3 regions of the Planococcus maritimus genome follow, and region 2 is predicted to be linked to each of the others. Evidence: riboswitches for the same ligand, from Rfam matches in the RefSeq annotation. Region 2 holds a riboswitch; each other region holds the start of a gene.

Evidence for each region. A riboswitch is a leader RNA that binds a small molecule or an ion and turns the genes downstream of it on or off. The one in region 2 is predicted to bind thiamine pyrophosphate.
Region 1: another riboswitch for thiamine pyrophosphate. It lies ahead of BBI11_RS13620 (lipoate--protein ligase family protein); the one in region 2 lies ahead of thiT (energy-coupled thiamine transporter ThiT).
Region 3: another riboswitch for thiamine pyrophosphate. It lies ahead of BBI11_RS08715 (YkoF family thiamine/hydroxymethylpyrimidine-binding protein); the one in region 2 lies ahead of thiT (energy-coupled thiamine transporter ThiT).

Annotation. Positions count from the first base shown of each region.
Region 1 is NZ_CP016538.2:2,747,364-2,757,236, forward strand. It holds gene BBI11_RS13595 (methionine ABC transporter permease) at 1-16, shown strand, start outside; gene BBI11_RS13600 (MetQ/NlpA family ABC transporter substrate-binding protein) at 83-916, shown strand; gene BBI11_RS13605 (M20 family metallopeptidase) at 968-2,173, shown strand; gene pepT (peptidase T) at 2,258-3,475, shown strand; gene lipA (lipoyl synthase) at 3,601-4,545, opposite strand; gene BBI11_RS13620 (lipoate--protein ligase family protein) at 4,542-5,381, opposite strand; TPP riboswitch at 5,470-5,576, opposite strand; gene BBI11_RS13625 (STAS domain-containing protein) at 5,729-6,748, opposite strand; gene BBI11_RS13630 (hypothetical protein) at 6,883-7,113, shown strand; gene BBI11_RS13635 (pyridoxamine 5'-phosphate oxidase family protein) at 7,175-7,597, shown strand; gene BBI11_RS13640 (RrF2 family transcriptional regulator) at 7,626-8,060, opposite strand; gene hmpA (NO-inducible flavohemoprotein) at 8,276-9,457, shown strand; gene BBI11_RS13650 ((2Fe-2S)-binding protein) at 9,558-9,873, shown strand, end outside.
Region 2 is NZ_CP016538.2:971,055-980,927, reverse strand. It holds gene BBI11_RS04815 (M3 family oligoendopeptidase) at 1-1,508, opposite strand, end outside; gene BBI11_RS04810 (tryptophan-rich sensory protein) at 1,694-2,434, shown strand; gene map (type I methionyl aminopeptidase) at 2,479-3,231, opposite strand; gene thiT (energy-coupled thiamine transporter ThiT) at 3,393-3,854, opposite strand; TPP riboswitch at 4,064-4,163, opposite strand; gene BBI11_RS04795 (M20 family metallopeptidase) at 4,303-5,385, shown strand; gene BBI11_RS04790 (SGNH/GDSL hydrolase family protein) at 5,653-6,588, opposite strand; gene BBI11_RS04785 (aminopeptidase) at 6,601-7,824, opposite strand; gene BBI11_RS04780 (DEAD/DEAH box helicase) at 7,824-8,981, opposite strand; gene BBI11_RS04775 (MDR family MFS transporter) at 9,090-9,873, opposite strand, start outside.
Region 3 is NZ_CP016538.2:1,727,107-1,736,979, forward strand. It holds gene BBI11_RS08680 (M20 family metallo-hydrolase) at 1-998, opposite strand, end outside; gene BBI11_RS08685 (amidohydrolase) at 979-2,307, opposite strand; gene BBI11_RS08690 (M20 metallopeptidase family protein) at 2,319-3,494, opposite strand; gene BBI11_RS08695 (hypothetical protein) at 3,662-4,471, opposite strand; gene BBI11_RS08705 (protein adenylyltransferase SelO) at 4,953-6,413, shown strand; gene BBI11_RS08710 (hypothetical protein) at 6,467-6,679, opposite strand; TPP riboswitch at 6,862-6,966, shown strand; gene BBI11_RS08715 (YkoF family thiamine/hydroxymethylpyrimidine-binding protein) at 7,047-7,649, shown strand; gene BBI11_RS08720 (ECF transporter S component) at 7,642-8,223, shown strand; gene BBI11_RS08725 (ABC transporter ATP-binding protein) at 8,210-9,646, shown strand; gene BBI11_RS08730 (energy-coupling factor transporter transmembrane component T family protein) at 9,627-9,873, shown strand, end outside.

The sequences.
Region 1 (9,873 bases), 1.5 Mb from region 2:
AGTTCGACGTAGTTAATTTTATTCTCACCAAGTTCTACATCTATCAAATCAACTATCATAAAACCAATTGGAGGATTTCATTATGAAAAAAATAACAGCACTTTTAGCCACAGCCGGATTAGCTACACTTCTTACCGCTTGCGGAGACGACAGTTCAGCTGACGAAACAACGAAAGTGACACTCGGCATCAGTGGATCAGATACGACGATTTGGGATTACGTCGGGGACAAAGCCGCCAAAGAAGGCATCGAGCTCGACATCATCACGTTCTCGGATTACGTAGCCCCGAACTTGGCACTCGCTGAAGGCGAACTCGACTTAAACGCATTCCAGACGATTTCTTATTTCGATGAATTTGTTGAAGAACATAATGTCGACATCGTGCCGATTGGCTCTACTGTTATCGCGCCGATGGGCTTGTATTCGGACAAATACGAATCGATTGAAGAACTTCCTGATGGCGCTCAAATCGCTTTGCCGAATGAAGCGACCAATATGGGCCGTGCACTCCTCTTACTCGATGAATCGGGGCTTATCACCTTGTCCGACGATGCCGGATTGACGGGCACAGCAGAAGACATCATCGACAACCCGAAAAACATCGAAATCGTCCCGATGACTTCGGCACACACACCGCGTGCGATGGCTGATGTTGCAGCATCCATCGTTAATAATGGCATTGCTGTGGACGCTGGATTGAACCCGACAGAAGATCCGATTGCGAGAGAAAGTGATACGGCAAAACCATATATTAACTTGATTGCCGCACAAGCTGGCGAAGAGGACAACGAAGCCTATCAGCGCATCGTTGAATTGTACCAAGAAGAAGATACCGCTGAATTTGTCATCGAGCACACAGAAGGCGCTCAAATCCCAACTTTCGTTTCAGTTGAAGAATTAGTCGATTATCAATAAACAACAGACCCAGCAGATCGTTCATACACGATATTCCAAGGGGGACCTCACATGACAACCATTACCGAAGCACGTGAAACCATTACCGGATCGATTGAAAAGAATCGCGCCCACTACCTGCGCATCAGCCATGCCATCCATGAAAATCCAGAAATCGGCAATGAAGAAGTCTTTGCGAGCGGGCTGTTGACCGGTTTACTCGAAGAAGCCGGATTTCAGGTGGAAGATGGTGTCGCTGGCCATCAGACGGCTTTTTACGCAGTCCGCGACAGCCAAAAACCAGGGCCGACCATCGCTTTTCTAGCTGAGTACGACGCCTTGCCTGGAATTGGTCATGCATGTGGACACAATATTATTGGCACGACCAGTGTCGCAGCCGCGATAGCGCTCAGTAAAACCTTGGAATTGACCGGTGGGCGTGTCGTCGTCCTTGGCACACCCGCTGAGGAAGGCGGACCACACGGCAGCGCGAAAGGCAGCTTCGTCAAACACGGCCTGCTTGAAAAAATCGATGCTGCATTGATGCTTCATCCATCAGGAAATTCGGCGGTTACCGGCCCTTCGCTTGCCGTCGATCCCTTAAGTTTTCATTTTTACGGCAAGCCAGCCCATGCTGCAGGCTCTCCTGAAAAAGGCATTAATGCGCTCGATGCCGTGCTTCAACTGTTTAATGGCATCAACGCCCTTCGCCAGCAATTGCCAGATGATGCACGGGTTCATGGCATCATCACGCACGGAGGCGATGCACCGAATATTATTCCGGAGTACGCCTCCGCCCGTTTCTATATTCGCGGCGACTCCTGGAAGAAAACCGCTGAGACGGCGAAAAAAATACGTGCCATCGCTGAAGGTGCTGCCCTTGCGACAGGGGCACGTGTCGAAATCGAGCGTTTCCAAAATGAAGTGAAAGATCTTGTCGTGACGCCTGAACTCGATAAAATTCTTAAAGCGGAGCTTGAAACTTTGGGCGACAACGTAGCCGACTCGCGCATTTCTGGGCTCGGGTCGACCGATGCCGGCAATATCAGCTATGAAGTGCCGACTGCCCATGGTTATATCAAAATCGGTCCTGAGAGCCTTATTGCCCATACCGAGGAATTCCGGGAAGCCGCCCGCTCCAAAGCAGGCGATGAGGCTTTGATCAGAGGCGCAAAAGCATTGGCACAAACCGGGTACCGCTTGCTGACGGAACATGCTTTATTGGCTCAAGTCAAACAAGCCCATGTCCGCTCACTGTCCGCCAAACAACAAGCTTAAAAACCAGCGCCCCGGCGCTGGTTTTTCTGTTTATTTCGAGTTTCGTGCTAAAATGGAGACATTACCTACATAGGAGGCTTTACCATGATCGAAAAGTTAATCGAACGTCTGATTCGCTACGCCAAAATCGACACGCAATCCGATTTTGAAAAGGATGCAACGCCCTCAACACCCGGCCAGTGGGATCTCCTCGCTGAACTGGAAAAAGAAATGAAAAGCGTCGGCTTAAAAGAAGTTGAAGTCGATGAGCACGGCTATTTATTCGGCACCTTGCCGGCTACTACTACTGAACAGCGACCGGTCATTGGTTTTTTGGCACATGTCGATACCGCGACCGACTTTACCGGCAAAGGCGTCAATCCACAGCGCATTGAAAAATACGACGGCAAAGACATCCCATTAAACGGCAAAGTGACGATGAAAACGGCTGATTTCCCGGCTCTGCAAAATTACATCGGCCATACTTTAATCACAACAGATGGCACGACCTTACTTGGTGCCGACAACAAGGCAGGCATTGCTGAAATCATGACAGCGATGGAATACTTGATCGAACATCCGGAAATCGAGCACGGTAGGATTCGCGTCGGCTTCACGCCGGATGAGGAAATCGGCCGTGGCCCGCATAAATTTGATGTTGCCCGTTTCGGTGCCGATTATGCATATACGATGGACGGCGGTCCGCTTGGCGAACTTCAATACGAGAGCTTTAATGCCGCAAGCGCTAAACTGACCGTCCACGGAACGAGCGTCCATCCAGGTTCGGCAAAAGACAAAATGGTCAATGCCATCACGGTGGCCACCCGCTTCCAAGCGAAAATGCCTGCCGATGAAGTACCCGAGAAAACAGAAGGCTATGAAGGTTTTATCCATTTGAATAATTTCAACGGTTCTGTCGAGCAAGCAGTGCTCCAGTACCTTGTGCGCGATTTCGATAAAGGCAAATTCGAAGCGAAAAAACGCCATATGGAACAAGTAGCGGCTGAATTGCAAGAAGAGTTCGGGAAAGAAGCAATCGAACTCGTGCTCGAAGACCAATACTATAATATGCGCGAGAAAATCGAGCCAGTTATAGAAATCGTCGACCAGGCAGAACAAGCGATGAAGACAGTGGCAATTTCACCTGATATCCTGCCTATTCGAGGCGGCACAGATGGGTCCCAACTATCTTATATGGGCTTGCCAACGCCGAATATCTTTACGGGCGGCGAAAACTATCATGGTAAATTCGAGTTCATCTCTGCAGAGAACATGGAAAAAGCCACTCAAGTCATTGTGGAAGTCGCAAAAACTGCAAAATAATTGGCTTTCCCCTGAGCATTTCCCAGGAAATATTCAATAAGACTCCATAAAAAAGCAGCGGCCTGTGCCGCTGCTTTTGTGTGTACAGAATGTATCTCTCTGTTCGCCTAGTGCCATCACTCTTCTCAGAACTCGATACGATCGATTTTTGCGCCTGTCGATTCGACGCCTTTCATGTATTTGATGCGTTTCTGGACAGCGGTTTCGTTCACTTGCTCATCCGCATGGTAAGACGAACGCACCATCGGGCCGGCCTCGCAATGCTTAAAGCCTTTGGCGAGTGCGATTTCTTTTAATTCCTGGAATTCGTCCGGATGGTAATAACGGACCACATCCAAATGCTTCAATGTCGGCTGCAAATACTGGCCAATCGTCATGATGTCGACTTTGTGCGCCAACAGGTCATCCATCGCCTCGATGATCTCTTCTTTCGTTTCCCCGAGTCCCACCATAATGCTCGACTTGGTCGGCACATGCGGCGCGATTTCCTTGACACGCAATAACAATTCCAGCGAACGGTCGTAGGTTGCTCTTGCACGGACACGTTTTGTCAGGCGGCGCACCGTTTCGATGTTGTGGTTAAAAATATCGGGTTCGCTGCTCATGAGCATGTGCAGGCTTTCGTAATCGCCTTTCATATCGGACGGTAAAATCTCGACTGTGGTTTCCGGCATTTTCCGGTGGATCGCGCGCACTGTTTCTGCAAAAACTGCTGCGCCTCCGTCCTTCAAGTCATCTCGGGCAACTGCTGTAACCACCACATGTTTCAAGTTCATAATTTCCGTCGATTCCGCGACGCGCTCTGGCTCGCCCCAATCGAGTTCATTCGGAAGCCCAGTTTTCACGGCGCAGAATCGGCACGCACGTGTACAAGTGTCGCCCAAAATCATGAACGTCGCGGTACGGCGTTCGCTCCAGCATTCATGGATATTCGGGCATTTCGCCTCCTCGCACACTGTGTTCAAGTTTTTCTCGCGCATCAATTTCTTTAAATCGTTATACGTTTCGTTCGTATTTAATTTTACCTTTAGCCATTCGGGTTTACGTTCACGCTGCTTTGTCTTTGTCATCGCATAAGTTCCCCTTTCTCTTCTCGTCTGTGGTTCCATTGTTCACTTGCGTATTTGGCTTCGAGCATGCGTACTTCTTCCAGCAATTCAGCAGGCGGTTCGAATTTTTCCAAGCGTATGCCAAGTCCTTTTCCAAACCCACTCTTGAAAGCATTCTGGGCTACTTCTAAACTTATTGGTTCCCCCATCAGCTCATTGATCGCAACGGCGCGTGACCGGAACGCTCGGCGCGCTTTTTCTTTCACGGCTTCGTTCGGATAGACAAATAGTTCAAACAAACGGTTCTCATCCAGCTCGAGTGGAATCGATCCGTGCTGCAAAATGATGCCTTGTTTTCTTGTCTGTGCGCTGCCGGCTGCTTTGCGCCCATCAACCGTCAATTCATGCCAAGACGGTTCTTCGAAACAGACTGCTGACGCTTGTTTCGAACGCTTTGTTTCTGCCGCAAGCTGTGCCTCGATTCCCAAATTGCGATAGCCTTCAATCAATCCGCGTGAAATGACCAAATACGCTTCTTTCACTGATTTTGGCATGGACGGATGCTGCTCTGGAATCACCACGCTATAGGTGAGTTCTTGGTCGTGAAGTACAGCTTTGCCGCCTGTCTGTCTCCTGACCAAAGGAATTCCCAATTGTGCAGCACGTTCAAGATCAATACTGCCATTCAGTTTCTGGAAGAATCCCACTGAAATTCCGGCTGGCGCCCAAGCATAAAATCTAAGGACTGGTTTCATGCCAGTCTTGCGCTGCCAATTCATCAAGGCTTCATCCATTGCCATATTGTAGGCCGGCGTGCAAACTCCCGACTCCATATAGCCCCATGTTTCATCCAAAATATCTCAACTCCTCTCAGCTTATGCATGACTCCCGAGTGCATAAAAAAACACCGCTTTCCCATGGGAAAGCGGTGTATGCAGGCAAAAGAAAGCATACGTACCACTTCCCTCCGCTGGCATGGTCCAGATCAGGTTCAAGGGGTCCAAGCATTCGCTCGTCTCAGCCAGTCAGTTCCGGCTCCCCCAGTGGTCAGCTATGTATAGTTCTCCTAGAGTTTACCATTCTCGCGAAAAAATCACAATATACAAAATAGTTTTTTCTTTATCAATTTAAGGATTTTATGGACTCGCTTTTATACAAAAAGAAACTCTCCCATTTCCGATATCCAGGAGAAGGGAGAGTTGCTTTAGATAATGGTTTTACCCTTTTGCGCCAGTGCAAAATGGATACTGTGCTGGAGCGTGCGGAAGCAGTCGTAACTTGAAAGGTCTACGCCTGCTTCTGTAATCGTCATGCTAGTATGCGGCGAAATGCCTGCTAGTATAGTCTTTGTACCAATTAAAGAAGCCGCAGAGCCCAATTTTTCAATCAGCATCGCTGTATGTTGGTTAAAGCTTTCATTCAGCCCCGTCAAATCGAGCAGCAAATAATGGGCTTTGTATTTCGGCAGGTTCTCAAGTGTTTTGACCAATAGTTCCTCAGCACGCGCTTCATCGTACCGGCCAAGAAGCGGGACGACGACAATATCTTCTAGTACCGGGATGAGCGGCGAGGAAATTTCACTGATCATGGCGTGAAGATCTGCTGTCTTTTCATCTACGAGCTGCTCCAGTTCACGGATTTTTTCTGATTCCTTGCGGCGTGCGAGCGTATGAATATTCTTTTCAATCGTTTCGTCCGATGGAAAATAACGAATTAAGCATTCGTCGTGCCCTTCGATTTGCGAATGGACGACATCGTACCATATACTGCGCCCTAAAAGAGAGCTAAAGATGCCGGCATAATGAGCCGGCAAAAAACTGCCACCGGTCTTTTTGCCTTGTGCGAGATTAATTTGGTATTCCCAGCTGTCTTTCAACATTACTTCCAATGTTCCTGCCGATTCATCCAAATTGTGAATAGATGCTACTCCCCAGCCAGCTGATGCATATGTATTAGTAATGAGTTCAGATGCTTTCATTGCAGATATGCCACCCATGTTATGGAAATAGGCTCCCACTACTTGGCCTTGGCGAAATCCTGTTGACTCTAAAACGACAGCAGCCGCATCTTCACCCGAAATTTCTTCGATAGAATCGAAAAACATTTTCATTGCTGTCGATGTCCAAAACAGCACGGAATTCTGTCCTTCAAACAGAAAACGCCCTCGCGAAAGGTCCCATTCAAAATCCAGCCCGCCCACATTTATCTTCGGTTGTTGCGTCATTGTATAGCCAGCCTCCTTATTTTGAACTATTAAATTATCATACGCCAGCCGACGATCTCCAGCAAGTTCTAATGTTTTAAAGCATGCCGATTAAGGAATAGAAGGAGAAGAACGCTAAAGGAGAGGTGCTAACGATGGCAGAAGAAAAACGTTTCAACGAAAAGGAACGCAAATCAAGCGACGGGGCTCCAATGGATAATCCTGAGCAAATCAAGACGGACAAAGAAACCATGACCGAAATGCATGAAGAAGAAATGAACGTGGACTCCATTCCTTTAGAAGACTTGAAACAGGATATGGAAAACGAAAAAAATCCGCGCGACACTAAAGATGATTCAGCCAGCGAGGAAAAACATCCAGAATGATCTACCCTCACGGCTTTTAAAGACAGTATTTTAAAAGACTTACCTTAAAGGAGAGATAGAAATGGCACAAGAAGAACTAAAACAGCAAGCATTAAAAATCATGGAAGACAGCATGATTGGGACCTTGGCGACCATCAAAGAAAATAAGCCGCATTCCCGTTACATGACCTTCTTCAACGATGAGTTTACTTTATACACCGCGACTAGCAAGCAAACACAAAAAGTGGATGAGCTGGAACAAAACCCGAACGCCCATATCCTGCTTGGCTATGAAGGTGAAGGCATCGGCGATAGCTTCCTTGAAATCGAGGGACAGATGTCGTTGCGAGATGACCAAGAATTGATTGATAAAGTATGGAATGAACATTTAAACGGTTGGTTCGACGGTCCTGAAGACCCGAACTTAATTATCTTAGCAATTACACCAACACGTGTCCGTTTGATGAACCGTAAAGGCAAAGATCCACAAACGATTGAACTGTAAACAAAAGCCTCCAATCATGGAGGCTTTTTTACGTGCGCAGCAAGTCGCGCAATCCTTCTTTATTGAACAGCAAATCTTGCAGGCTGTATTCATCCAATACGGCTAAATAAGCATTCAATGCCTTGCCTAGAACACCACGAAGCCCACAGATTGGCGAGATTGGACATGTATTGGTCTCAGGATTGAAGCATTCCACCAAGTGAAAATCCTCTTCCATCCGCCGGACAACCGCCCCGACATTAATATTCTCGGGGAGATCTGCGAGACGCATGCCCCCGCCTCTACCTCTTACCGTTTCGATGAATCCCGCTTTGCCAAGTTCAAACGTGACTTTCATCAAATGATTTTTCGATATATGGTAAGCATCCGAAATTTCCTGAATGGTAGTCAGTTTGCTTTCTTCTTTTGTTCCCAAATAAATGAGGACACGCAATGAATAATCCGTATACATCGTTAATTTCATCGGTCTCACCTTCCCTGTTTGTCTATTATACGCGCCGCTATAATTCCTGAAAAGAAAACGCGCCCACAGAATCCCAGCTTTTTTAACTGTTATTACGTGTGTGACTTTTCTGTGAAATGAAATGTGTCTAAATTTTAAAGATGTATTTTAAATATATCTTTAAATAATTTTTCGGTTTATAGTGTGGTTATAGAAAACAAAAGGAGAGATTGACTATGTTATCAGAACAAACAAGAACCATCGTCAAATCCACTGCCCCTGTATTAGCTGAACACGGAAAAACCATTACCACTGTTTTTTACCATAATATGTTCAACGCGCATCCGGAACTTTTAAATATTTTTAACCAAGCCAACCAAAAACAAGGCCGCCAGCAAACGGCGCTAGCCAACACTGTTTATGCGGCCGCTGTCCATATCGATAATCTCGAAGCCATTCTTCCAGCAGTTGTTCAGATTGCGAACAAACACGTTAGTCTTGGCGTTAAAGCTGAGCATTATCCAATTGTTGGCGAATACTTGTTGAAGGCGATTGAAGAAGTGCTTGGCGATGCGGCGACGGATGAAATTATCAATGCCTGGGCAGAAGCATACGGCGTTATTGCCGATGTCTTCATCAGCATCGAGAATGGCATGTATGAAAAATCAGAAACACAAGAAAATGGCTGGAGTTTCTTCAAAGACTTCACGATCGCACGAAAAGTGAAAGAAAGCGACAACATCACTTCCTTCTATTTAAAACCCGCAGACGGAAACAATGTGCCTAGTTATGATGCTGGCCAGTACATTACAGTTCGACTGGCGATTCCCGGAGAAGAATTCCTGTTTAACCGCCAATATAGCCTGTCCCAAGCATCTCGCCCTGATGAGTTCCGCATTTCCGTCAAACGCGAAGCCGATAACGACCCGAACGGTCTAGTTTCTGTTTATTTACATGAGCAAATGGAAGAAGGCGACACCATTGAAGTGAGCGCACCTGCCGGCGAATTCGTGCTTGATGTAAAGCGCGACACACCTGTCGCCTTCGTCAGCGGCGGCGTGGGGATCACCCCGATGATGAGCATGTTCGAAACTGTTGCCACACAAACGCCAGAACGCCCGGTTTCGTTCCTGCACGCAGCACGCAACGAAACCGTGCATGCTTTCGATAAGGATATCCAACAATACGTCGCGACGATGGACAATGCTAAATACAAAACTTTGTATTCCGATGATCCGCAAGGCTATATCACGCGTGAATTATTGGAAGACATGATCGATGTAAACGGTGAAGTCTACGTTTGCGGGCCAGTACCTTTCATGGAAAAAATGATCAGCGAATTGCGCGTCATCGGCATGACCGATGCGCAGATCCATTACGAGTTTTTCGGCCCCGCAATCACGCTTCAAACGGTTTAACTGCCAAAAGAACGCTTCGCTGATGAGCGAAGCGTTTTTTTATTGTGGCTTGGCAGTTTTACGCTCTTCCGGTAGCATGGTGAGAAAAGGGGGAATCGTGATGCACTTGCCTATGGCCGCTAAGCACTCACTTCAAATGCAATCGGTCATCGTCGACCGCCTTCCTGCCCATCCCTTATCTTCAAACTCCCAGCTGTTGATAGAAGAGTTAAAAGAGTGGTGTGGAACGGAGAACAACGGAGTCGCAGTCTCCTATTTCTTTCGCCAATTCGCTTTGTTCGTGACAGCCCAATTCAACTTAATCCACCAGTACGGTGGCTATTTCAAGACAGCTCCTGAAAACCTGCGCTTTGGCAAAATACATAATTACGGCTTGCCGCTCATTTCGTTTCACGTAAGTGCTGCTGATTTTGTCG
Region 2 (9,873 bases):
AAATGCGGATGTCCTTCTGATAGACTGCCAGCAAAGGCTTCTTCTTGCGCCTGCTCCATCAATTCGTTTAAACGGCTCGTCGGAACGACACCATTTTTGCGTTCTTCGTAAAATCTCGTCTCAAATAGGAAGCGGGCATGGATGTTCATGAAAAATGCCACGCTGCGTTGGATTTTGTCTTCTAGCAAGGAAATTTTCTCTTCTTTATTGGATGCATTTTTGACCGCTGCGTCCGCTACGATCATTTCCGCAAATGTGGACGCCGTTTCAGCGACATTCATGGCATAGCTGCGGTTCAAATCATGCATCGGTCTCAGCGCATGCGTATGAAAAGCATGCCCCAACTCATGGGCCAGTGTCGCAACATTGGACATCGATCCGCTGTATGTCATGAAGATGCGCGATTCGCCGCTTTTTGGAAGCGATGTGCAAAAGCCGCCCGGCATTTTATGCGCACGATCTTCCGCTTCCACCCATCCATTTTCTAGCGCATGGCGGGCGAAATTTTGCAGTTCCGGACCGAATTTCCCGAAATGGCGGATGATGAATTCCGAACCTTGCGCGTAATCGAATTGCTGGGCGTTTTCTACAACCGGTGCCTCGACATCGTACCAGGCCAACTGGTCTTTTCCGAGCATTTGTGCCTTATGCGCCAGATAATCCGCAAACGGCTGTTTGTGTTCACTGATTGCCTGCCACATAACGTCCAAGGTTTCCTGCTTCATGCGGTTCATCTGAAGCGGTTCTTCCAGCACATTGTCAACTCCGCGCTTTTTATACATCTGCAGGCGGAAGCCGGCAAGTGAGTTCAAGGTTTTGGCGAACAGCTCTTCTTTTTCTTGCCACACGGCTTCCAACTTGTCATAGGATTCTTTACGCACTTGCTCATTTGAGTGAGCACTTAAATTATTCGCTTGTCCGACCGACAAGGTCTTCTCTTGCCCATCTAAATTTACTTGTACTGAGATGGCGGCAATCAACAAATCGTATAATTCGCTCCACGCGTGATAACCGTCTATGCCAAGCGAGGTGATTAATCCTTCCTCTTGTTCAGACAGCAAACGCTTCGCTTCTTGCCGCCATTCATCCAAAATAAAAGCGAATTCTTTCAAGTTTTCCGTCTTCAACAGCTCGGTCCAGACGTTTGGATCCGTTTCCATAAGCGCCTGCTTAAATTTTAAAAATGCACTTTGGAAGCGGGATCTCATGAGCCCGACTTCGCTTTGCAGCAAAGACGCTTTTTTATCTTCTGTGTTTTGCGCCATTAAGCACCCGATAAAAGCGCCCGCTTGACGGATATCTACCGATACATCACTCGTCTGCTCAAGGAATTCTGCGATCCGCTGTGCGTCGTCTGTTTGTTTCGGCACAGCGAATTGTATCGAAGCCTGCTCGAATTCCACTAATTTTTCCGCTGTCGTTTCGAGATGCGTTTTCAACTCAGCTGAATCACTGCCACCTGAAAACACATTATCAAGTTCCCATACTTCCGGATATGTATTGGTCATTTTTCTCCCCCTGCGTTTACGAATTTTCTAAATACATGAATAAGTATAACATTTCCCTATGTGGAACGGGAACGGCGACTGCCCTGTACTTTTCACGATATCGCCATTTTTCAAAAACTTCCTGCACTTTCTTGTTGGTGGTGTGGGCTGGCGAGTTTATACTGATATTTGAGGAGGGATTTCATATGATTCGCGTACTGCTGATGACGCTGGCATTTATTGCTGTCGTCACCACGAATGCCTTGGCGAATATACTGCCGATCAACGGTCAGACTACCGGTGAAATCTCCGACCGTGTGCCGGTTCTCTTCACGCCGGCCGGTTATGCATTTTCCATCTGGTCCATTATCTACATCTTATTGGCTATTTGGATCATCGGCTTTTGGCTGCGCTTGAAAAAAGGCGTGCACCCACAAGCAAAAGTCTCACTGTTTTTCATCTTGAGCGCTGTTTTCAATATTGCCTGGCTGCTTTGCTGGCATTATGAGTTCTTTATTTGGTCGATCGCTGCGATGATTGCCTATTTAGTGTCGCTGATCGCTTTGTATTTGGAATATGGCAACGACCAACGGGGCTTTATGGAACGCTTGCCGATTTCCGTCAATCTTGGCTGGATCAGTGTGGCGACGATTGCCAATATCAGCTACGTGCTGACTGTCCATAGCTGGAGCGGCTGGGGGCTGAGTGATCAATTATGGACAGTTATTATGTTGACTGTCGCAACTGCACTTGCGCTTCACATCCGCTTTCACCATTCAGATATTCCGCTGACTTTGGTGTTTATCTGGGCGTTCGTTGCAATTGCCGTCCGCCACGGCATGGATGAGTTACTAGTCAGCACGGCCGCTTTGTTCCTGAGCGGCGTTTTGCTAACGGGCATTTTGTTGATCAAGAAAAAACCGTCAAAACCGGTTATAACGCCATAAAAAAACAACCATCGGCTGATGGTTGTTTTTTTGTATTCGATGATTTATTTTTCCAGTTTCGTCAGCAAAATCGGTTCGCCTTTAGTGACGAGTACAGTATGTTCAATCTGGGCAACCAGCGATTGATCCGGTGTGATAAAGGTCCAGCCGTCGCCAGATTCGATAATATGCTCAGCCTTTTGGGAAATAAACGGCTCGACTGCCAGCACCATGCCTTCTTTCAAAATCGTTGTTTCCCATGCATCGTAATAATTAAGGATATATTGCGGCGCTTCATGAAGCGATTTTCCGACGCCGTGGCCAGTCAGGTTCTTAATGACAAACAAGCCTTGGTCTTTCGCTTCGCGCTCCACTGCTTTGCCGATCTGATTTAATTTAGCGCCGGCTTTTACTTTCATCATAGCTCGCTCGAAGGCAGATTCTGCAGCTTGGCAAAGCTTTTCTTTCGCTTCATGCCCTTCGCCGACCACGAAGGAAATGCCCGTATCGGCAAAATATTCACCGTACGATCCGGAGACATCGATATTTACGATGTCGCCGTCATTAATGACGCGCTTTCCTGGAATGCCATGCGCCACTTCTTCGTTGACGCTGATACACGTATAACCAGGGAAGTCGTATTCCGATTTAGGAGCAGAGACGCCGCCCCATTCCTTGAATAGCTGCCCGCCCAATTCATCGAGTTCTTTTGTCGTAATGCCAGGCTTCACGGCGGCTTTCATCGTTTCTCGGATTTCTGCCACCATCTGTCCCGCTTTTTTCAAGCCTTCAATATCTTTTTCATTCGTCGCTATCATAAATACCCTTCTTTCACACTATTCTATTTGAGCATTATAACATAGAATAAGCCGCTCTCGCTTCTCACACCTTCCAAAAGCAATACCGTAAAACTTCAACCAAACACGGGAATTTGTCATGTTATCCATAAAAAAACCCGCCTATCGCTAGGCGGGTTCGATCAAGAATCTGGCTGCGTCAGACGCGGCGCTGTCAAGAATAGCAACGAACAGACAATGGCCGCGACGATTGCGACCGGTATCATGTAAGTAGCATTATAAGCCGCTGAGTAGATAAAGACATTGCCATCAGCAAACATGCCGAAAAACAGGATTCCCGTAATAACATGGATCGCATAACGGAGAAACGAACCAATCAAGACGCCAAGTGCAACCATGATGATGACATTGCCAGTCTTTTTCGCCCGTACCGCCTCTAAATAACGGCCGCGCATCAAACCGGCAAGGCCAACGACGCCATATGCCAGCAGATAATCCAAGATGACTTGCATGACCACAAAGCCGAATGATAACGGCGCTACCGAGATAAAACCCGTCACAATCTGCAATAAGCCGACAAGTAGGCCTGTGACGACGCCTGCTGCGACGCCTCTGCGGAATGCCATTAGCACAATCGGAATCATGACCAAGCTGACCGATCCCCTTGCGGCATGCGAAAGGCCACAAAATCCAAGACAAAGCCGAGAGCTGCAAAAATTGCAATTTCGACCATTAACAATACACGTTTATTTCTCATTCAAACTGCCTCCTTTTGGATTTGCACATCACCAGAAGGGCCGTTTTACAAAACCATAAAAAAACGGCGCCAGGATAGATCCTGGCGCCGCTCGGGCCGGTTTTCCATCCACATCCCTGCGCAAGTGTTACCTTACAGGTTCGAAGGGTAAGAACTTACTCGTTCACTCTCAGCCAAAGCTCCCCTTGTGGTGTATACAATTATTCCGCTATTATGTGTATTGTACACAACGCCCGCTTGGCTTGCAAGGCTGTTTCAGCTAAACGGATTAGGGTAGTTAGGAATTAGCAAACTTTGCGGAAGGTGGTGGAGGCAGCTTGAAAACTGCCGGTTCAATGATTGATTTATTAAAGGATTTGATCAAGATTGAAAGCGATACAAAAGAAGGGGCAAACGAAGCCTTGTTGTTCTGTTCAGAATGGCTTAAGGCTCACGGGGAAGATGTCGAAGTTCATGATAACGATGGCTACCTGATGCTGACCGCCGCTAAAGGGCGAGGCGATGATAAGATCATTTGGAACGGCCATGTCGACGTCGTGCCGGGGCGTAAAGAGCAATTCTCCCCGATTGAAGACGGCGACAAACTATATGGCCGTGGCTCTGCTGATATGAAGGCAGGTGTCGCAGGAATGATGCAAGCATTCGTTGAACTTGATGCGGCCGCGTTACCACGTGAAGTGCATCTACATATCGTCACCGATGAAGAAACCGGTGGGCATTACACTTCAGAGTGGCTTGTCGATCAAGGCCATTATGGTGATTTTGTCATTTGCGGCGAGCCGACCCATTTGAAGATCGGGTTGCAATCAAAAGGTATATTAAGAATGGATATGACATTCAAAGGCAAACCAGCACACGGCTCGCGTCCATGGGAAGGCATCAACGCTATTGAATCTGCGATGAAATTTCATGCTGGCATGAAAGATTTGCCATTCCGCAAAGAATCGACGGAGTATTATGAGCAAGCTTCTGTTAACTTAGCAATTATCGATGCAGGTGATCGCTATAATGTAGTACCGGACACGTGTAAGATGGCCTATGATATCCGCTTTATGCCAGGCCAGGACAAAGACGAGATTGTTCGTCAGATGGAACAGCTTGCCGAAACGCTAGCTGTCGAGATGGATTTCCAAGCAGGCGGCTCTACCCCTGCATTGACGACGAAAGGCGATCATCCGTATATCCAAACTTTGAAGAAAGCTGTCGAAACGAAGCTGTCGGAACAGCCGGTGCTGTTCGGCCAGCACGGGGCTGCCGACACCCGTCATTATGCCAAAAAAATCGGCGGTCAAGGCGCAATCGAATTTGGGCCGAGTGGAGATGACTGGCATGGCAACGCAGAATACGTCTCCATTTCTAGTGTCCATTCCTTTAAAGATATTTTGATAGCGCATGCCCTTGCCCCGGCGAATGTTTAATTAAGACAAGACCCGGGAAAACACTACTAAACCTCAATACGAATAGATGAATGGAGCGATAAATATGGCGATTGGAAGACTTGTCAGATCTGCGATTAAATACGGGCCGATTGCTTACCCGATCATCCGCAAAGTAATAAACAACCGAAAAAAGAACAACACAACTAATGAAAACGATACTCGCAGCGACTCGCGAAAAAGCCGCTGAACGATAAAAGGCCAGAGAAAATGAATCATTTTCTCTGGCCTTTTTCTATTGCTTACATGCTAAATGAGCGGCAATGCCTGACGGATCGCTAGATAATCCAGCTCCTCGCTTTCGGAAGGCTTAGCAGCAGAGTCGTCGCTAGAAGCATCCTCTGAGGCGGGTTGTTGTTGCGTCCCCTCGCCTTCATCTGCTTCCTCTTCCTGCATTTGCTGAATTTCCTCGAAACTCACAGGTGCTAGTTCAGGAAGTTCAGCATCTTCTACTTGGAACCCTTCCCCATAATGGTCGAAAAACGCGTTCGCCATTTCCTGGTAGCCATTCATATTCGGATGGACGTCTCCAGAATTCGGGACGAGTTCCACCGCATCCTCGCCGAAACGGTCGGATACATCGACGAATGTCGCGCCCGCCTGTTCTGCTTGTTGTTGAAGGATTGCGTTTAACTGCTCCAACTGCTTAGCCGTCCCTTGCTTTTGGCTGTCACGGGCATGTGGATAAGCGAAATAATAGCCCATTACATAGATGTCGGCTGACGGTGCAAGCTCTTCTAGTTCGGAAAGAATGGTTTCAACGTTTTCTCGGGCCCCATTCAATGCGTAATCTGCCTGAATCTCGCCAAAGCTCAGAGCTCCTTCAGCTGGAGTTGCTTGGACAAGTCGCAGCAAATCGTTCGCCCCGGCAGACACCGTGATGATATTTGCCGAACCCAGCAGCTCTTTTGCCTCATCCGATTCAATGCTTTCTAGGACGTCACTTGTGGTGAAGCCAGGAAAAGCTAAACTTTTCGAATAGAAGGCAAGCGGCTGGTTGCGTGTCAATTCCTGTGCAATCAAGTCTGTATAACCGCTGTCAATTGCCCGGTTCGGCGTCTGGCCTGCCGCCAGTGAATCGCCGATGGCCACATAAGCAGCAGGTATTTGCGGCTCTGCCGATACGGTGGTGCCCATAGCTATTAGCAACAGCCCCGCCGCCACTGAACTCATCGTCTTTTTCATGTAGTCACCTCGTTAGAATGCCCAATTTCCTTGTCGGAAAATGGCTTCGGTTGTGCCGTCTTCTGTAATCCCGTCAATGTCCATCTCGCTCGAACCAATCATGAAATCTTCATGGACAATCGATGTATTCAATCCATAATCCTGCAATTGATCGCGCTCGAGATCTGTTCCACCTTCGAGACAAGTTGGATAGGAGTCGCCAATGGCCAAATGATTCGATGCGTTTTCATCGAATAAGGTGTTATAGAACAAAACGCCAGACTTAGAAATCGGGGATTCCACTGGTACTAGCGCCACTTCTCCCAAGTACGCTGCCCCTTCATCGGCTGAAATCAGTTCATCCAACAGCTCCTGTCCGACTTCTGCATGGGCTTTAACAATGCGACCTTTCTCAAAATACAAGGTAAAGCCATCGATAATATTGCCTTGATACACAAGTGGCTTTGTGTTGCGCACAGTGCCTTCGACTTCCAGTTTAGCCGGCACGGTATATACTTCTTCTGTCGGCATGTTAGCGATAAATGGCACATTGTCTGGCGTGTGGGAAGCTCCGGTCATCCACATATGGCCCGCCGGTAAGCCAATCGTCAAATCGGTTCCCGGTGCACGGTAATGCAATTTCCGGTAATGTCGCTCATTCAAAGCAGCTGCCCGCTGTTCCAAATTTTTGATATGCTCTTGCCAGAGGGCGACCGCGTCACCATCTCCAATGCGCACGGTTTGGAAAATCGCTTGCCAGAGGGTTTCCATTTGGTCCTGTTCGTCCGGGAACACTTTTTCTGCCCATTTTTCAGAAGGGATGGCGACGATCGACCAGGCGATTTTGTCGGACCCAACAGCCTGACGGTAGCGCTCTAATGCTTTTCCTGCAGATTTTTGCCCATCGCTCAGGCGTTTTGCCGGAATGCCGGCAAATAAATCCGGATCCTCTGCATCAATCCACAAGAATGCGCCTTTGTGGTCGATGATGGCATCGCGCTGTTTGACTGTCCAATCAGGAAACTCATGAAATGCAGCGTCCGGCGCCAATTCGTAATGCGTGCGCATCACAAAAGGATCTGAAAAAGCGACATGGACTTGTTTTGCCCCGGCTTCATAAGCTTTTTCAACTACCAAACGAGTAAATTCTACGGTATCTGTCGTTGTTTGAATCAGCAATTCCTGCCCCGGCTGGATGTTGACGCCAACACGGACCGTCAGTTCAGCATACTGCGCTAATTTTTCTTGGAAGCTCATTATTTCTTCCCCTTTGCTGAGATGGTTTTGCTATTGCCTTCGATCAGTTCGCCGCCGTGCATGATTTTTTGTACTGGTTTACCCGGCAACTCTTTCGTCAATTTCTTATAATGTTTTTCATCCGCATAGGCAAGAAGCGTCAACACTTCCCCGTCAGCTCCCGCGCGCCCGGTTCTGCCCGAGCGGTGCAAATACTGCTCGACAGTCATCGGAGCATCGACGTGGATGACATGTGTCAACTGATCGATATCCAGTCCCCGTGCCGCCACTTCGGTCGCGATCAAGACGGCTGTTTCACCTTTACGGAAATCATCCAATGCTTTCTTGCGTTCTTCTTTTTTCATTTCGGAATGCAAAGTCGCGATTTTGGCGTCGCGGAATTTTAACTTACTTTCTTTCATTAGCACTTGGTCAAGATTGTTGACGAACGCCAATGCCTTGACCCCTGTCATATGCGATAGGCTGCGAAGCAAGTCGGTCTTGTCGCGCTCATCGACCTTGATGAACGAATGTGTCACTTTACCTTGCTTGGGCAATTGTTCAGCCGATACTTGCAGGCGTGTCGGGTGTTTCATCAAACGCTCTGCCACCAATTCGATTTCCTCTGTAATCGTCGCCGATACCAATACAAGCTGGCGATCTTGCTGTGTTCTTTCGATGAGGTCTTTCATGATGCCGCGGTGTTCGCGTGCCATCAATTGATCCCCTTCATCGAGTACCATAATGCGCACTTCATGCATCTTGAGTTTCTTGGTCTTGACCAATTCGTTCAAGCGCCCTGGTGTGCCCACGACGATTGTCGGCTTTTTCTTTAACTTATCCAATTGCCGCTGGATATTCGCACCGCCGATCAATGGGGTGACGGTCACATCCGTTCCCGTCGTCCATTCACGCAAAACATTGACGATTTGCATCGCGAGTTCTTGTGAAGGGGCGATAATCATCGCTTGCGTATTCGGTTTTTTCGGGTTGACGCGCTCTAAAATTGGCAATAGATATGCCAAGGTTTTTCCTGACCCGGTCGGCGATTCCGCCACGATGTCGTTTCCTGCGAGCATTTCCGGAATCATCTGTTCCTGAATCGGCATCGCTTCGGTAAAACCGGTTTGTTTCCATTTTTCTTGCCATACAGGGCTTAAGTCTTCTATAAATTTCATGTGCCATTCCACCTTCTTTTCAATGCCTTAAGTGTACCATATTCGGCCCAGCACCGCCTTTTCAGGCAAATGAAAAGGCGGCTCCTTTTTTCAAGGAACCGCACTTTTTCAATCGGCATAACGTTGTTTGTAGACGCGTTCTTTCTGTGCTTCCGTTACCTTTTGATTGGGCTTTTTAATGAACAAAGCTAATAGGAAAGCAGCGAGCGCGATATACGTCGATACCGTAAACGAAAAATTGATGCCTTCAAGCATCGCAGGGATGGTTGCTTCCTGTGCGCTTGTGCCGGAAGCGACCAGGTCTTGGACAGTAGCTTCGGTGCGCGTATTCATCAAGGTCACAAGAAACGCAGAACCGATCGCACCAGAAACTTGCTGCAGGGTATTGTTGATGGCTGTCCCGTGCGGATAGAATTTCATCGGCAATTGGTTAAGCCCATTGGTCATGACGGGCATCATGACCATTGAAATCCCGAACATGCGCAAGGTGTAAATCGCCATAATTTGAAAATATCCCGTATCCAGTGTTAAGTTGCTGAACAAATAAGTGGTGATGACGACAAGAGCCAGTCCAGGCAATGCCAGCACTTTGGCTCCGAACCGGTCAAAGATGCGCCCGGTGATTGGGGACATGATTCCCATGACGAGTGCGCCCGGGAGCATCATCAAGCCAGACTGTATTGGAGAGATCCCCTTGATGGTCTGGATGTAGATTGGCATAAGAATCATGGCCGAGAACATGGCCATCGACAAAGTGATCGAAATGACTGAAGACAAGGCGAACATCGGGTGCTTATAGACACGAAGTTCCAATAGCGGCTCTTTTAGCTTCATCTGGCGGAAGGAAAAGACCGTCAAGGAAAGCAGGCCAACTGCAATTGTCAAATAAACG
Region 3 (9,873 bases), 760 kb from region 2:
TCATCGAGCAAGACAGATGGATTATCGACCAGCACTTCAATATCAATTGTCACACCATTTGTTTCTTCGATGCGCTTCGCTTCTATACGTATCGCGTCTGTCATCTTTCGTTTCAGCCCGTCGTCGACACTGCGGATATCGACTCCAGCTGTGACCGTTTGCGGAATGACGTTCATCGAGTTTGGAGAAGACGTTAATGTCGACACTGTCGCAACAAGCGCTTTGTCATACGCATCGTTCATCTGCAATGCCGTCTCCTGGACAAATGAAATAAAGGGCGCGGCCGCGGCTAGTGCATCTTGCCGATGATCCATCGGTGTCGTTCCGGTATGGCCTGCTTTACCGTTGAACGTAACCGCCAAACGAACCGGACATGCCACTCCTTTGACAACACCGTAATCTTTCTGATGGTTGAGGATATGCATTCCTTGTTCGATATGCAATTCCACAAAACAATTCAACTGTTCTTTAGGCCGCTTGGCGCTCAATAAATCCTGCCATACGAAGCCCTGGCTTTCGACAGCTTGTGCGAGGGTTATGCCATGTTGGTCTTTAAGTTCACCAATGGATAGATCCAACAATCCACTCATTGCTTTACTGCCGATCGTTGAAACGCCAAACCGCGACGATTCTTCCGAACGGAAGCAAATGACTTCAATCGGGCTTTGCGGTTCAAAATCAGCTTCTTTCAGCATTTTGATAGCTCCAAGTCCGCAGACAACACCTGCTCCTCCGTCAAATGCCCCGCCATTCGGCACCGTATCAAGATGCGACCCTGTCGCAACCGCTGCACCGCCGCCCTCTACCTCCCAGCGCGCAATGGCATTTCCGGCAGCATCTTCCGTAACAGCAAGGCCCAGTTCTTCAGCGATTGCCTTAAAAACTCCTATCGCTTCGGTTTCTTCCCCCGTATAGCCTTCCCGAGTAAAACCTTGCTCTCGGACCAGTGAATCACTCAAATTCATCCTCAGCAATTGTTCAATCAGCCACTCTCTCATGTTCTCCGTCCTCCTTCAGCAAATGTTGGGTCGTTCGGATTAAAGTTTCCAATCCTGCCGACAATGCTTGTTCCTCATAATCAAAACGCGGATGGTGATGACCTGCTGGCATAGGACTGGCAAAAATCATGAAGGTCGCTTGGCCGCCGCGTTTTCGGACGCGCTCCATCATATACGTCACATCTTCTGAAGCACCTATCGGCAAATGCGGCACGGTGTTCACCCGTTTCGACGAAGCACAAGCCCGCTCCACATGTTTTGCAAAGTTAAGGTCTGCAACCGTTGAAATTGCTTGGCCCATGCGTTCAATTTCCAGCTCGACCCCATACATCGACGCGCTTGCTGTTAGAATGCGCCACGCATTTTCTTGCATGTATTCATCCAATGCATTGGTCTCGCCACGTGTCTCGATTTCCATTAATGCTTGATCGGCGATGATATTGCGTCCTGTTCCGGCTTGGAAAGTCCCGACATTGACGCGTGTAGCCCCGTCCTTATGGCGCGCGATGCCGTGCAGATGCAAAGCTGCCGATGCTCCGGCAAGTAAGGCGTTGCGTCCGGCATTCGGCTCCAGTCCGGAATGCGCCGACTTGCCGGTAAATATCGCATTTATCTTGGAACTTGCCAAAAATCGCGATGTCGCAGCAGCGACTGTTCCACTGGGGAGATCGTGGATGCCCACATGGCCACTTAAGAAATAATCAGTATGGTCCAGCCAGCCTTTTTCAACTATGGCCTTCGCCCCCCTGCCGCCTTCTTCAGCTGGTTGGAATAAAATCGTATAAGTGCCTTGCAGATTGTCTTTTTCACTCGCTAAGTATGCAGCCAGTCCAAGCCCGATCGCAGCATGCCCGTCGTGGCCGCAAGCGTGCATCATACCGGGGATACGAGAGCGGAACGATTGCTCAGTGGGTTTATGTTGTGCTGCGTTGTCCTCTTCTATTGGCAAGGCATCGATATCAAAACGATAGGCAAAATTCGGTCCTTGCCTGCCGGTATCCAGTACAGCGGCCAACCCGGTATGTCCACCCTTCATGTGTTCCAAAAACGCCTCCGGCACGCCATCATCGAGCGCACGCCGTTCTTGCTGTTTTAAAAACGGTTCGACCGGCACGCCCATGCGCTCATCGCTCTTTAGAAAATCGGTGCCAAAGGAGAGCTCAAACCCTTTTTCCGCTAATTGCACACTCAGCTCGTATGTGGTCACGTACTCGGCAAATCCGATTTCAGGGTATTGATGCCGCCTACGTCTTTGGCTGATGAGATATGGTTCGATTTCTTCCATGAATCGGTCAATAGCATCTGCCATGTCGATTCCTCCTATTCCTTCAATTCCGCGAGTACATCAAGCGCTGCTTGAGCCATTAAGCCAGTGCCGATCGATAAAGACTGTTCATCGATCATGAAGCCGGGGTCATGGAGTGGTTTTTGCTTGTCTCCAACGGATGTTCCAAGCCAGTAATAGACGCCCTCGTATTTTTTCAGGAAGCGCCCGAAATCTTCGCCTGCCATACTGCCGATCACTTCCGGCACAGCAGCTTCACCCAATTGTTTCTTTGCGGAGGCACGGACTACTTCAGCCCAGCGTTGCGTATTAACGGTCGCCGGATAACCGTCCGAATAGTCGATTTCACACGTGCCGCCCATCATTTCAGTTGAGCCTTTAACAATTTCGTGGAAACGTTTTTTTAATAATTTCTTCGTGTCATCAGACAGTGAACGAATTGTGCCTTCGAGGACAACACTATCTGCCACCACATTGTAGCGGTAGCCACCGGAGATCTTGCCAATCGTAATGACGCCAGAATCCATCGGGTTGGCGTTTCGGCTGACAATGGTCTGAATCGCTGAGATCACTTGATTGGCGATCACGATAGCGTCTACTGTTTGATGCGGCATCGAGGCATGGCCACCGGCACCGTGGATTGTCACTTGAAAACGGTCCGAGTTCCCCATGATTGGCCCGTTAATAACGCCGACTTGCCCAGCAGGAAGCCCTGGCCACACATGTTGCGCAAGCAAAACATCCGGTTTGTAACGATCAAAAATACCGTCTGCCATCATCTGCTCGGCCCCGCCAGTCGGCGCATTTTCTTCTGCCGGTTGAAAGATAAGCAGTACCGTGCCGGCTATATCGTCTTTTTGCTCTTGCAGTAATTTTCCAACCCCCAGCAACATGGCGGTATGTGCATCATGTCCGCAGGCATGCATTTTCCCATCAACTTTGGACTTGAACGGAACATCCGCCTTTTCCGTAATTGGCAAAGCGTCGATATCGGCGCGCAAGCCGACTGTTTTCCCAGGCCTCGCCCCTTCAATGACAGCCAAGATGCCCGTCTTTGCATATCCAGTGAAATAGCGGATGCCGTATTCGTCGAGTTTAGCTTGTATTTTTTTCGAGGTTTCCGTTTCTTCGCCGCTCAATTCGGGATGTTCGTGTAGATCTCGACGAATGGCGCGAATGTCTTCAAATAATTGTTGTGCTTGTTGTTTCATAACCGTCACCTGCTTTTTGTATTTAAGGAAATAAACCTTAATCATTCCGTTAATAGAAAGTGTACCGTATATTGCCTTTAAAATACTAGCCCCTTTTTGATTTTTCTGAATATCCATACAATAAAAAAGAAGCTCCCGCTGTTGCGGAGGCTTCTTTTGATGCCATTTTATGGTTGTTGTGCGGATGTTCCGTATAGTGCCGCCAACTGATTTTTGTGCTGTTCGATAGAAGAGAAAATCGAAAAATCGTGCACCTCATTGTATTTGACGCCAAGCGTTTCCAGATATTCTGCCAGTTCAGTATAGAGTTTGTCATAAATTTCGATAAATGACGGATCGGTGAGTTCGCTGATCGTTTTCATATGGTCATTGGCCTGTTCCGTTTCGCCCGCTTGCCGCAGGGCATACAATTCGCTTAAGGTATGGATTATATGGCGGAAGGTCGCTGTAATATGCGAGGGGGAGAAACTTTCTTCCTTTTTCGCCAGCACGAAAGGCAAGCTCTTCAAAAACAATTCCGCCGAACCTTCCAGCCTATAGCGAATGACCGAACTGTGGACCTGGCAGAAATACGTTTGCCAGCACCGGTAACTATCGCTTTTATCCAAATCTCTCCACTCTTCGTGGCGTCTTATGTCCATGTTTTGCTTAAAATGTTCGATCGTTCGGCCAATGACAAAGGCAATCAACTGGATGGTTTCATCTCCGGAAAGTTCAATACCGATAATGCTTTTGACGCCGAACGGATGATGGACCGCTTTCTTTCCATCAAACTCATCGTCCATGATGCCGTATTCGGTAAAAATCGTATGGCTAAAATCTTTACGTTCATTGTAAAAGACGAGTAGTTCAATTTTGTCTTTAAAATTGAACGGCTTATACGCTGTTTTCGCTTTTTTCACCATTGCCGGAATATCCATTGCCGGCTCTCCTTCAGTCAATTCAATATAGCGGATTCCTTGCTCCGTAGTTTTCAATGGTTTGACTCCTTCTCTTCATGTCCGGTATTCGCTTGTTTTCAAATTTCTCCATTTGCCTATAGTCCACTTTATTACGAGAAAAAATCTTCTCAAAAACACAAGCCAGGTTTTGCCGCCTTTTTTTATCCAGCACGAGCCTTTCCTTATACCAGCCTGAAAAACCGGACATGGCTTCCTCATGTTTTCGTTATAGTTAACTGTACCATTTGATGTGCATAGAATGAAGTTTTATAGTCTTTCAGCACCCTATTTCACTGCTTTGACACATTATTTCTGTTTTTCAGTTGATTTTCTCCTATTTAAACCAAGACAGTCTGTATTAAGACAAATACTTTAATTAAAATTTCCGCTTTTGCAATAAAAAGATGAGAACTATTCCATTTATCCTCGACAACCCGCTATGGTTGTTTCACGGTTTTTATTGTGGCTATAATAACAGAAACAATAGGCACAAAAATTGATAGTAGGAGGCGCTTTCATGAACGACACAATGATCGGGTGGAACTTGCAGAACAGCTATGCAAGCCTGCCGAAAACTTTATATGCCCCGATGCAAGCCAATACAGTCACATCCCCCAAGTTAATCTTTGTCAACAAAACCTTAGCCGCAGCTCTCGGCCTAGATCCTGAGCAGCTAGACAGCCCCTCTGCTCTTGATGTTTTTGCCGGCAATCGATTTCCTGAAGGCTGCTTGCCGCTCGCCCAGGCATATGCCGGCCATCAATTCGGCCAATTCACAATGCTTGGTGACGGCCGCGCGATGTTGATAGGCGAACAAATAACGCCAACTGGCGAACTGTTCGATATTCAATTAAAAGGTTCCGGCAAGACCCCTTTTTCCAGGAGCGGGGATGGCCGGGCAGCACTCGGTCCTATGTTGAGAGAATACCTTATCAGCGAAAGCATGCATGCACTCGGCATCCCATCGAGCCGCAGTCTTGCCGTAGCCACTACAGGCGAGAAAATCCAGCGCTATTCTGCAGAACCTGGTGCCATCCTGACACGAGTGGCCTCGAGCCATATCCGTGTCGGCACTTTTCAATTTGCTGCAAAATATCGCTCGACGGAAGACTTGAAGGCGTTAGCGGATTACACGATTGAACGCCATTTCCCAGATATTACGGGGCCAAACCGCTATATCGAATTATTCCGCCAGACAGCACAGCGACAAGCTTCTCTTATCACGAAATGGCAGCTTGCCGGTTTTGTCCACGGCGTCATGAATACAGACAATATGGCAATCAGCGGAGAGACGATCGACTACGGACCGTGCGCTTTTCTCGACCATTATGATGAATCGGCGGTGTTCAGCTCGATTGATGCCGGCGGACGCTATAGCTACCGCAACCAACCGCTTATCGGAGGATGGAATTTGGCGCGTTTTGCAGAATCCTTGTTCCCGCTCTTGGATGACATTCCACAACAACAAGCTTTGTCTTCCATGCAAGATGCGCTCGAGGAATACGTAAGCTTGCAAAAGCAATGGTACCTAACGGGCATGCGTGAAAAACTCGGCTTGTTTACGGAAACGCCAGAAGATGAACAGTTGATCGACACCTTGCTCGAATTGATGCAGCACAAGCAAGCAGACTTTACCAATACTTTCCGAGCCTTGACCTTCGAAGCCGTCGAAGAGCCAGCATTGGCAAACGACCCGGCTTTTAAAGAATGGCACAATCGCTGGACAGCCCGCCAACAGCTAGAGGGGCGTTCAAAACAAGAAATTCTCGAACTCATGAAGAGCAAAAACCCAGCTGTCATCCCGCGCAATCACCGCGTTGAAGCTGCTCTTGAAGCCGCGGCGCAAGGCGATTACAAAGTGATGGAGAAGTTATTGGACATTCTACGGGATCCCTATGGTCATTCAGACGAGCAACAGTCCTTTGCTTCCCCGCCGCCCCCTTCAACGCCGCCATACCAAACCTATTGCGGCACATAGAATAGAAATGGAAAAATCCCCTGCCGAATAGGCAGGGGATTTTCTCGGTTCGCTTACTGGTCTTCTGTTACTTCAGTGACGCTGACCATTTTGACTTCGCTCATTTTGAATTGGTAATACGTGTTATGGTCGCCGATGAATTCACGGAAATCGTCCGCATCCAATCCGCTCACTGCTTGTTTCGGGGTATCGGCTTCGACTGTGCTGACTGCTTCGACGCCTGCACCGAAATGATAGACGACACGAAATTTTTTTGTTGATTCCATAGTTATTGGATTCCTCCTCAAATGCTTATCTGTTATAGGTTTACCCGATTTTTTAGCACGTATTCACATCCATGGCGATTTTCTTGTTTGTGATGAATTTTTCAGAATCGCTTTACTTGGTGAAAGGTTTGCCTTACACTTTAGCCATCGGGAAAACCCGACACCAAAAACCGCATACCGTTTTTCTGCACTGGGGGTGCATATTTTGCTGAGATGAGAGCTATTGCTCCGATCCCTTATGACTCGATCAGGTTAAGACCTGCGTGAGGAAGTGCGGTGACTTTCCGACATGACTTTGAAATATGGAATAGTGGCTGCATCTTCACGGATGCGGCTTTTTTGTGCATATTTTTAGGAGGGATTCCATATGGAACCATATTCATGCGGCACCAGCCCAATCGTCGGATTTCGCTTTTCCTTGCATCCGATGAGCGGCCATTTTATCAGCATTATTAAAGGGGCGTTAAAAGAAACCGACACGTCCCACGTTTGGATGCAGACCGATGATGTCTCGACGGTCATCCGCGGCAAACAACAGCACGTGTTCAATGTTGCAAAGACATTGGCGCTCCACGCCGCGAAGACAGGCGAACACATTGCCTTGTCCGGCACTTTTTCAGCCGGATGTCCAGGTGATACGGCAGGTGATGTGTATTTAGAAGCACCAGATGAACCCGTGAACCAAGACAGCACCGAGCAATACGTGTCGTCTCAATTTGCTCTATATCCGATGAACAATCCCGACTATATGGCAGTCATTTACCGCGAAGTAGAACGTGCCAAAGAATTTGGCGTCTGGAACGATTCCATGCATTACGCGAGCGGCATCCACGGGGACATTCATGAGGTCTTTTCTTTTTACGAAGCGAGTTTTTCAGAAGCACGTTCTGATCAATACCCGCACCTCGTGATGACCGTCTCCATGAGCATTAACAGTCCTTCCCACACCACAGGTGATCCACATGCTTAAAGGCTGGAAACTAAAAGAAATTGTCTTGATGTCCTTGTTTGGCGTCGTCTTCGGCATTGTATACTTGCTGTTTTTACATATCGGCAATTTATGGGCAGGCATTATCGGGCCGCTCGCCTATGAGTGGATGTTTGGCATCTGGTTCATTGTCTCCATCATCTCAATGTACATCATTCGAAAACCTGGCGCCGCTTTATTGCCTGAAACCTTGGCGGCTGCCATTGAAGTGATGCTCGGCAATGCCATCGGGCCAAGGCTCATTTTGTCAGGCATTATTCAAGGGCTCGGTGCAGAAGCGGCATTCGCGCTTACTCGCTATCGTCATTTTCATTTAGCCATTTTAATGCTTGCAGGAGCCGGCGCTGGTGTTTTTAGTTTCGTTTATGGCTATTTCCTATCGGGTTATGCCGCCTTGGACCCTTCTTTTGTCGCTTTGATGTTTACGTTGCGCGTGTTGAGCGGGGCGATTATCGCGGGCATTGGCGGCAAATACATCGCCGACTCACTGCTTGCGACTGGCTCACTCCGAGGCTATGCCATCGCGAAAGCGGAAAAGAGTGATGCCCGTGCTTGAGCCAATTTTTCAAATCGACGGTTTCAGCCTTCGCTTTCCGGACTTGGCGGAGCCGACCTTGCGCCATATCACGCTCGCAATCCATCCAACAGAGCGACTGGTTATTACAGGGCCCAGCGGTTGCGGCAAGTCTACACTTCTTTATGTACTGAACCGGCTATACCCGCATAATTGCGATGGCGAGGTGTCGGGATCTGTCCGGATCTTCGGGCGTTTGGCACAGGACTATGCCCCTGGTGAAGTCAACCGGAAAATAGCGACGGTGTTTCAAGATCCTGATAGCCAATTTTGCATGCCGACGGTTGAAGAAGAACTGGCATTTACCTTGGAGAATCTTCAAGTGCCCCGGCAAGAAATGCCACAACGCATCGACCGAATCTTGCATTTGACGGGCCTCGAGGATTTGCGTCACGGGGTCATTCAAAGCTTCTCGGGCGGAATGAAACAGCGTATTGCCACGGCCTGTGCACTGATCATGGAGCCTGAATGTCTATTGCTCGACGAACCGCTTGCCCACCTTGATCCGTTGACGGCTAAAGAATTTGTCTCTTGGTTGGATCATCTCCAGCAAAAAAGTGGCATTGCGGTCGTCGCTGTCGAACACAAACTGGAATTATGGGGTTCATTTTTTGACCGGGAAATTGCCATATCGGAAAATGGCGCCATCCGAAAAGACCAGCTGTTCACAGAAAGAGACGCTCCGATATTGCCAGAACGGACATCAGCAATCCGCCAAGAAGTATTGTTCGAGGCATCGGACGTTTGTGTCTCCTATGCTTCGAAATCGATCCTTCGAAATATTGGTCTCCAGCTACGCTCTGGTGAAATCACAGTCATTGCTGGGCCAAATGGAAGCGGCAAATCGACCTTACTGAAAGCGCTATGCGGCATCTTAAAAATTGATACCGGAACGATCACTGGAACGCGTGCCGGATTTGTGCCTCAGTCGCCCGAGCAATTGTTTTTGTCGAAAAGTGTAGAGGGAGAATTAGCATATTCAGGAAACTGTTCTGCCGAAAAGCTGCGTTATTTAATGACTGCACTGGATTTGGAGTCAATCGCTCACGCCCATCCATTTTCCGTAAGCCACGGCCAAAAGCGCCGTGTGGCCATCGGCGCGATGCTCGCTGACGAGCGTCAGGTGCTCTTGCTGGATGAACCGACCGCTGGACAAGACCTAAAGGCATTGACGGAGCTTTACCGCCAAATCGAAAGCCGCGCGCAGGATGGCTGTGCCTTGGTCGTAGTGACGCACGATATGAATTTTGCCTCGGGCATTGCGGACAAAGTCCACTTGATGAAAGACGGCCGATTGTCTGGTCCTTTTCAGCCCGAGGAACTTTTTTTAAACTCGACGCTGTTGGCGGAATACCGGCTGCAGGCCACAAATAAGGGGGGCTATCATGCGCCGGCTTTTGCATGAAATGAATCCAAGCGTGAAGTTTTTGGCTGTCACAGCTTGCATATTGACACTGGCGTTTTTCTTTAACCCGTGGACTCCTCTATTGTTTTTTGCGGGCGTCGTCTTGCTCCAGCTACTGCTTAGCCAAACCAACTGGAAACGCTGGTCGCTTGCCATGCTGCCATTTTTGATTGGTGCATTCGGTTATTTCTGGACGACCTTGGTTTTCGGACAGCCCGGCGACAGCC